DNA from 3 places in the Novosphingobium oxfordense genome. Region 1 is predicted to be linked to each of the others. Evidence: riboswitches for the same ligand, from Rfam matches in the RefSeq annotation. Region 1 holds a riboswitch; each other region holds the start of a gene.
The links. A riboswitch is a leader RNA that binds a small molecule or an ion and turns the genes downstream of it on or off. The one in region 1 is predicted to bind cobalamin.

Region 1 (2,260 bases):
CGGACGCTTCGTCTTGGCATCGAACGCATCCACGGACAGCTGACCCTCGGTATATTGGTGCACGTCGACCTGGCGCCCGAACGCGCCCCAGGTGTCGATGTCGGTCTTGTCCTTGGCGCCGACAGTGATGATCAGAGCAAGGTCACCCGAGTCCGCCTTGGTATAGCCCTTGCTGGTCAGGCCCTGTTCTACCGCCATCCGGATGCGTTCATATGCAACCGGGTCCATTCCGGCCGGGGGGCCCGGGTTGACGAAATAGAAGGTCTTGTAATCGGCGAAGTTGACGCCGGGCGTCGCGTCTGAAGAAACTTTCGCAAAAGTTACGGAAGGCGTCGCCATCGCGATTGCCAGTGCGGCCGCCAGTGCAATCCTTGCCATCTTCAAACTCCGTTGCAGCCAGTAGGATACATCGGAGCGAGATTAGTGTTGTCCGCGCTCCATGTTATCGAGGTTTTTCCGGAGATGCCCGGGAAAGAACCCCTGATTTCCCGCATGGACCGATGGCTCTCGTGGCAGGTCTCCATTCTACAGGAACGCCCCGGCAGAAAATGACACGGCGGCCTGGCGCTTCGGCAGTTCGCGCTTGCGCAACATTCTCAGCCCCGCTAGCTGACCCGGCCGGCCCCGAAAAAGGGTCCGGCAAGATCGCGCCGGTGCCTTGAAAGAGGCTTAATAGGGAACGCGGTGAAAGGGTTCGCCCTTGAATCCGAGGCTGTCCCTGCAACTGTAAGCGGTGAGCGCGATGCATATCGCGGCGGGGCAAGGACGCCCGCCGCAGCCACTGGGCCGGACGCTAAATCATGCGGGGCCTGGGAAGGCCGTGCATCAAGCGATGACCCGTGAGCCAGGAGACCTGCCGGCGTCTGGTCGCTCACGCTTTGGCCCAGGGGATGGCCGGGGCCCGGTGTTTTTCCGTCTGAGCGACGAACGAGCGGTGAAGGCCGCATCGGTTCGCGTAACGGTCGCCTCGGGCGTCCGGCCGTCTGCGCGCGCCGACCGTCGCTGGCGGCACGCCTTCACCCCCAGTCGCAGGCGCCGGGGGAAATTTGATGACTATCTACATTGCAGCGCTGCGCTTCGGCGTGGCTCTCGGCGCCGTCGCCACTTTCGGTATCGCGCCCGCTTATGCCGACGATGCGCCCGCGGCGGCAGCGGCCGCCAGCAATGGCGCGGCCGAGGGCTCCAACGAAATCCTCGTCTTCGGGCGCGGCGAAGCCAAGATCGGCACGGCTCATGCGGCCAGCGAGGGATCTGTGGGCGGTTCCGACCTGCTGGTCCGCCCGCTCCTGCGCGTGGCGGAACTGCTGGAGGCCGTGCCGGGCATGGTCGCCGCCCAGCATTCGGGCAGCGGCAAAGCCAATCAGTACTTCTTGCGCGGGTTCAACCTGAACCACGGCACCGACTTCACCACCTACATCGATGGTGTGCAGATGAACCTGCGCACGCACGGCCACGGGCAGGGTTATCTTGACCTCAATGGCCTGATCCCGGAGATCGTCGCGCGCGAAGACTTCCGCAAGGGCCCTTACCGCGCCGACGGCGGCGACTTTGCACTGGCAGGCGCGGCCTACATGAGCACGATCGATGCATTCGACCGCCCGTGGCTTTCGGTCGAAGGCGGCTCCTACAACTCCGGCCGCCTTGCCGCCGGTGGCACGATCAAGGGCCTTGGGGGCGGCGATCTCACGCTTGTTGCCCAGACCAAGCGCTATGACGGGCCGTGGGAAGAAGCCGAGCATCTGCGCCACTATTCAGGCTTCGCGAAGTACGAAGTGCCAATGGGCGAAGGCACGCTTCAGGCCTCGCTCCATGCCTATCACGCGACCTGGCGGCCCACCGAGCAGATCCCCGAACGCATCATCGGTTCGGACATCTGCGCGGACGTGTTCTGCTCGCCCGATCCTTCCGCGCGCGGCCGCACGACGCGTTTTGTCGGCAATATCGGCGTGACGCAGGCGACATGGAGCGCCAATGTCTATGCCCAGTACTACGACTGGGACATGTTCTCGAACCCGACGTACGCCGACCCGGACGGGACCAGCGCGCAGATCGAACAGTTCGACAAGCGCTGGGTGACCGGTCTTACCGCACGCAAGCAGTGGCAATTGGCGGACAGCCTTGAACTCTCGGTCGGCACCGAAAATCGCTACGATCATATCGGCGGTGTCGGCGTCAATCGCACGGCGGATCGCGAACTGCTCTATTCGCTCGGCCGCTATCATGTAGAGGAGCTGTCCGGCGCGCTCTATGGCGAGGCGAC
Region 2 (2,260 bases), on a different replicon from region 1:
AACACGGCCTGTATCGCTTCGGAAAAGCTATAGGTGCCCTGGTATTCGAAGCGGCGCACACGGCCATGCGCGTCAAACGTGATCTGACGAACTTCGCGCGTCGGATCGTAGTTGGCGCGATCGGTCTCGGTCTGGGTCACCGCCACGCGATTGGCAAGCTTGCCGTCCAGCAGCGCGAAGTTCAGGCCCGCATAGCCGGACCATTCCTTGGTGCGCCCAAATTCCGAAGAATCCGCGTTGTAGCCGTCAAAATCGTTGCGCGAATTCGACCAGTATCCGCGCAGGTCGAGCGAGACGCCCGGCGCCACGCGCACGGTCATCGTGCCGCTGGCGGAAGAGCGGGTGAAGCCATCCGCCTCCGTCCCCTTATCCCACGCGGAAATGCCGTCGGTGGTGAAGCGGGAGGCGGAAACGCGCCAGTCGATCGCGTCGGACGTGCCGCCAAGCCCAGCGCGGGCATTGACGGTGTCATGCGTGCCGGCCTCTACCGCGAAGCTGCCTTCCAGCGGCTGGGTCGGCTTGCGGGTGGTAACGTTGACGACGCCGCCGATGGCATCGCTGCCCCACAGGATCGACTGCGGGCCGCGCAGGATCTCGATACGGTCGATATCGTCGGTGAAGAGCGTGGAATAGCTGTAGCCGCCCGCAGTCGAGGACGCATCGGCCAGCCGCATGCCGTCGATCACCATCACCGATTGTCCGGCATCGGCGCCGCGAATGCGCAGACTGGTCGTGGTGCCATAGCCACCGTTGCGCGAAAGGCTGATGCCCGGCGTACGCAACAGCACGTCGGTCACCGCGATGGGCTGGGCGGCGACGATCTGCGCTTCGTCCAGAACGGTGATCGTCTCCGCCACCCGGTCAGCATCTACCGGGGTACGCAGTGCGGTGACGACGATGCCGTCTCCTCCGGTATCGGCGGCTTCCTCGGCATGGGCGGTGGCGGCAAACAGGGCCAGCGTCAGTGGGCTGGCGGCGGCGAGAATGCGGTACTTCATCGTATTTCCTTCGAAACAGTCGTCGAAGCCCCGGCGGTTCGGCATCTGGACGAAGGACTTGTGCGAAGCGCCCCGGCAAGCCGGTCGACAGGCGACGTCCCCCAAACAGGCCCCTCTCCGGCGGAGCGATGGCTGTCGTTGCGCGAGGAAACACCCCCGTTCACCCGGCACACCCTGTCCGGACGAAGAACGACCGCGACGGGCAGGTCTCCTGGCTCGCGGGTCGGTGCCGTTCCAGCCGCCTTCTCAGAACCTTCGCCAAACGATGACTTGGGCTCCAATGGCGTAATGGCCGGATGGCTCGCCGCTTACAGTTGCAGGGGCAGCCCGGGTCTTTCACCCGAGTTCCCTTTTCATCCCCTCGCGAGGAACCTGTCGCAGCGCGGCAACTATCGTGCGGGCAAGCGGCTGGCAAGTGGGCGATGCTTGCGCGGGCATCGTGGCATGCGCTTGCGCGTCAGGACGATGTGCCATAGTCACGCCCCCGCAAAGGGTGCCCGCAAGGGCTTAATCGGGAAGTCCGGAACTGCGGGGAATATTCGCGGAACAAGCCGGCACTGCTCCCGCAACTGTAACCGGGGATGCGCCCCGCCGACAAAGCCATTGGGGCCGCAAGGCTTTCGAGAAGGCGGCGGAAAGGCGCGACGATCCGGGAAGTCAGGAAACCGGCCCTTCGCCGTCGTTCCTTCGCGCGGGCGGGATGTACCGGGCGGACGAGGGCATGGCCCCGCGATGGGGCACCCTTGGCAAGACGACACGCCACATGTCGCGTCGAAGGGAGCCTGCAAGAGTGACACCGATCCACTGATGCACTCGCCAGGGCGATATCGGCCCTGGCCGCATGTTCCTGCAGGCGCGGCCTCGCCCCCGCGCCGACGCACTGCCTCTTCGTCCGCCAGGGAGACCACCCGCCATGCACGATGCCAAGCCGCCTTTCGCCCGCCTCGACTTCCGCGTGTTCGCAGCCCTTGCCGCGCTGATGCTGGTGACGCGCAGCCATTCGCTGAGCCATGTGGTTCACTTGCCCGATACCGACCTTGCCAGCTTCTTCGTGCTCGGCTTCTTCGTACGGCGGGTCTCCGCCTTTGCCGCGCTTTTCGCGCTGGGCTTCGCCATCGACCTGGTGGTCATCACCGTGCTGGGCGGATCGGGTTTCTGCTTCACGCCGGCGTACTGGATGCTGCTGCCCGCGCACGGCGTGCTGTGGCTGGCCGGCCGCTTCGCCGCCGCACACTGGGGCGATCGCCTTGCCGCCCTGCCCG
Region 3 (2,260 bases), 780 kb from region 1:
ACCGTGCGGCCCCTGCCGCTGGTTCGTCGCTCAGACGGAGAAATCACCGTGCCCCGGCCATCCCCTGGACCAAAGCAAGAGCGACCGTACGCTGGCAGGTCTCCTGGCTCGCGGGTCATCGCTTGATGCACGACCTTCCCAGGCCTCGCAGGATTTAGCGTCCGGCCCAGTGGCTGCGACGGGCGCCCTCGCCCCGCCGCGTGATGTGCATCGCGCTCACCGCTTACAGTTGCAGGGACAGCCTCGGATTCGAGGATCGAAACCCTCTCACCGTGTTCCCTATTAAGCCTCTTTCGAGGCACCGGCGCGATCTGTGCTCACGCTTCCGGCTGGAAGCGAAGCACGCCGGCGTTAACCGCGCGGGGCCATCTCCGCAAGCCCAAGCGATTGAAGGCGCCAGGAACGGTTGAAAGAAAGGATGGTCCGGCTCAGCGGCGCGATGTCGATCGCAAGAGTCGCCTGCAGCGGAATGCCAATGGCATGGGCAAGCGCCGCGCGCACGGTCATCGGATGGGTGATCGCACAGATCGCGCTGTCGAGGCCCGCCACGTGGTCGAGCCATCTCCCGACCCGCGCGCGCACCTGCTCCATGCTCTCCCCGTCCGGCGTGCCGCGATCGGGATGGGCAAGCCAGTCTGTAAACGGCCGGGCGCCGATCTCCGCAAACGAGCGGCCGGACCAGCTGCCATGATCGATGTCCGCCAGTTCCTCCGCAATCGCGGCGTCCAGGCCAAGCGCCCCTGCGGTTTCTTCCGCGGCACGGGCAGGGCTGCGGAACATGCGGGCGCGAAACCGTTCTTCGATCCGCTCGTGCCCGGCACTCCGTCGCCCCGCCTCGTCAAGCGGCTCCGAGCTGTCGGGAAACCGCCCTTCCCGGCTCGACGCCGTGGGAGCGATGCAGAGGAGAAGCAGCGCGGTAGCCAAGCGATGATGCTCTGAAGTCGTTGACGTAGCGCGCTGTCGCGCCCAAAGGGAGCTACGTCAAGGAACGAAGAAGCCGGTGAAATCCCGGCGCGGTCGCGCCACTGTATTCGGCAGGGGAACTTTCCCGGTCGAGAGTCAGACCTTCTTTCCAGGCGAAAGTTTTTCCGGGGACGCGCAATCCCGTCAAGGAGCACGACAATGGCAGTTTCCGCCGCAGTTTTCGACGATACCTTCATCCCCGTCCAGGGCGGCAACGCCATTCCGATCGAAGATATCGCCCCCTGGGCCGTGCTGGGCACGCTGCTGGCCCTGATCTTCCTCTATTTCGTGAGCACCGAACAGGGCGCGTTCGCGCTCTTCCAGGGCATGTACGTGCACGAATTCGTGCACGATGGGCGCCACCTTCTCGGCTTCCCCTGCCACTGAGGCGGATGACATGACCAGGGACTTGCTCTGGCGCGGGATGCTTGCCGGCATCCTGGGCGCGCTGCTGGCCACGCTTTTTGCACGCGGCTTCGCGGAACCGCAGATCGACCTCGCCATCGGCTATGAGGAAAGCCATGCGGTTCATCACCCCGGCATGCCGGAGGAAGAGGAACTCGTCAGCCGCACGACGCAGAAGGGCGCCGGGCTGGTAACAGCCCTTGCCCTCTATGGAGCGGCGGTCGGCGGCATCTTCTCGCTCGTGTTCGCATACGGCTATGGCCGGATGGGCCGGCTGGGGCCGCGCAGCTTCGCGCTTTTGCTGGCAGCGCTGACCTTCCTGCTGGTGGTCGTGGTGCCGGCGATCAAGTATCCGCAAACACCGCCAGCGGTCGGTAAGCATGAGACCGTTGCGCTGCGCACGGCGGCGTACTTCGGCATGATCGCCCTTTCGCTGGGCGCCGCCGTAATCGCAGCGCGCATTCGCGGCGCGATGGCGCGGCCCGGCCGGGGCTTCGACGCCACGCTGCTGGCGATCATGGCCTATCTTGGCGTGGTGATCATCGGGCAGTTCCTTCTGCCCGCGATCAACGAAGTGCCCGGCGATTTCCCGGCAGTGCTGCTCTGGAATTTCCGGGTAGCCTCGATGGGCACGCAACTAGTGCTCTGGACAACGATCGGCCTGGCCTTCGGCTATTGGGCGGAACGTGTGCTGAAGCGCCAGCAAGGCGTGCGATAAGATCGAAGCAGGCCGCCCGATCAGCGCGGCCTGAACCTTGAACCGTCACCACGGACTGACGGATCGGCATAGCGAAGGCGGCCCGCACATTCGATGCAGGCCGCCTTTTCTTTTGGGCGTCTCCCAATGCCAGCGGAAACGCCTAAGCCTAAGAAAGACCGAAAATTATCCTTC

Region 2: another riboswitch for cobalamin. It lies ahead of WBP07_RS12390 (TonB-dependent receptor plug domain-containing protein); the one in region 1 lies ahead of WBP07_RS30460 (TonB-dependent receptor).
Region 3: another riboswitch for cobalamin. It lies ahead of WBP07_RS23865 (CbtB-domain containing protein); the one in region 1 lies ahead of WBP07_RS30460 (TonB-dependent receptor).

What each region holds. Positions count from the first base shown of each region.
Region 1 is NZ_CP147008.1:1,763,646-1,765,905, forward strand. Features, by position in the region: gene WBP07_RS30455 (DUF4136 domain-containing protein) at 1-378, opposite strand, end outside; cobalamin riboswitch at 635-876, shown strand; gene WBP07_RS30460 (TonB-dependent receptor) at 1,050-2,260, shown strand, end outside.
Region 2 is NZ_CP147005.1:2,668,765-2,671,024, forward strand. Features, by position in the region: gene WBP07_RS12390 (TonB-dependent receptor plug domain-containing protein) at 1-998, opposite strand, end outside; cobalamin riboswitch at 1,182-1,389, opposite strand; cobalamin riboswitch at 1,473-1,687, shown strand; gene WBP07_RS12395 (hypothetical protein) at 1,912-2,260, shown strand, end outside.
Region 3 is NZ_CP147008.1:188,409-190,668, forward strand. Features, by position in the region: cobalamin riboswitch at 76-321, opposite strand; gene WBP07_RS23860 (histidine phosphatase family protein) at 352-924, opposite strand; cobalamin riboswitch at 955-1,087, shown strand; gene WBP07_RS23865 (CbtB-domain containing protein) at 1,123-1,350, shown strand; gene WBP07_RS23870 (CbtA family protein) at 1,361-2,086, shown strand.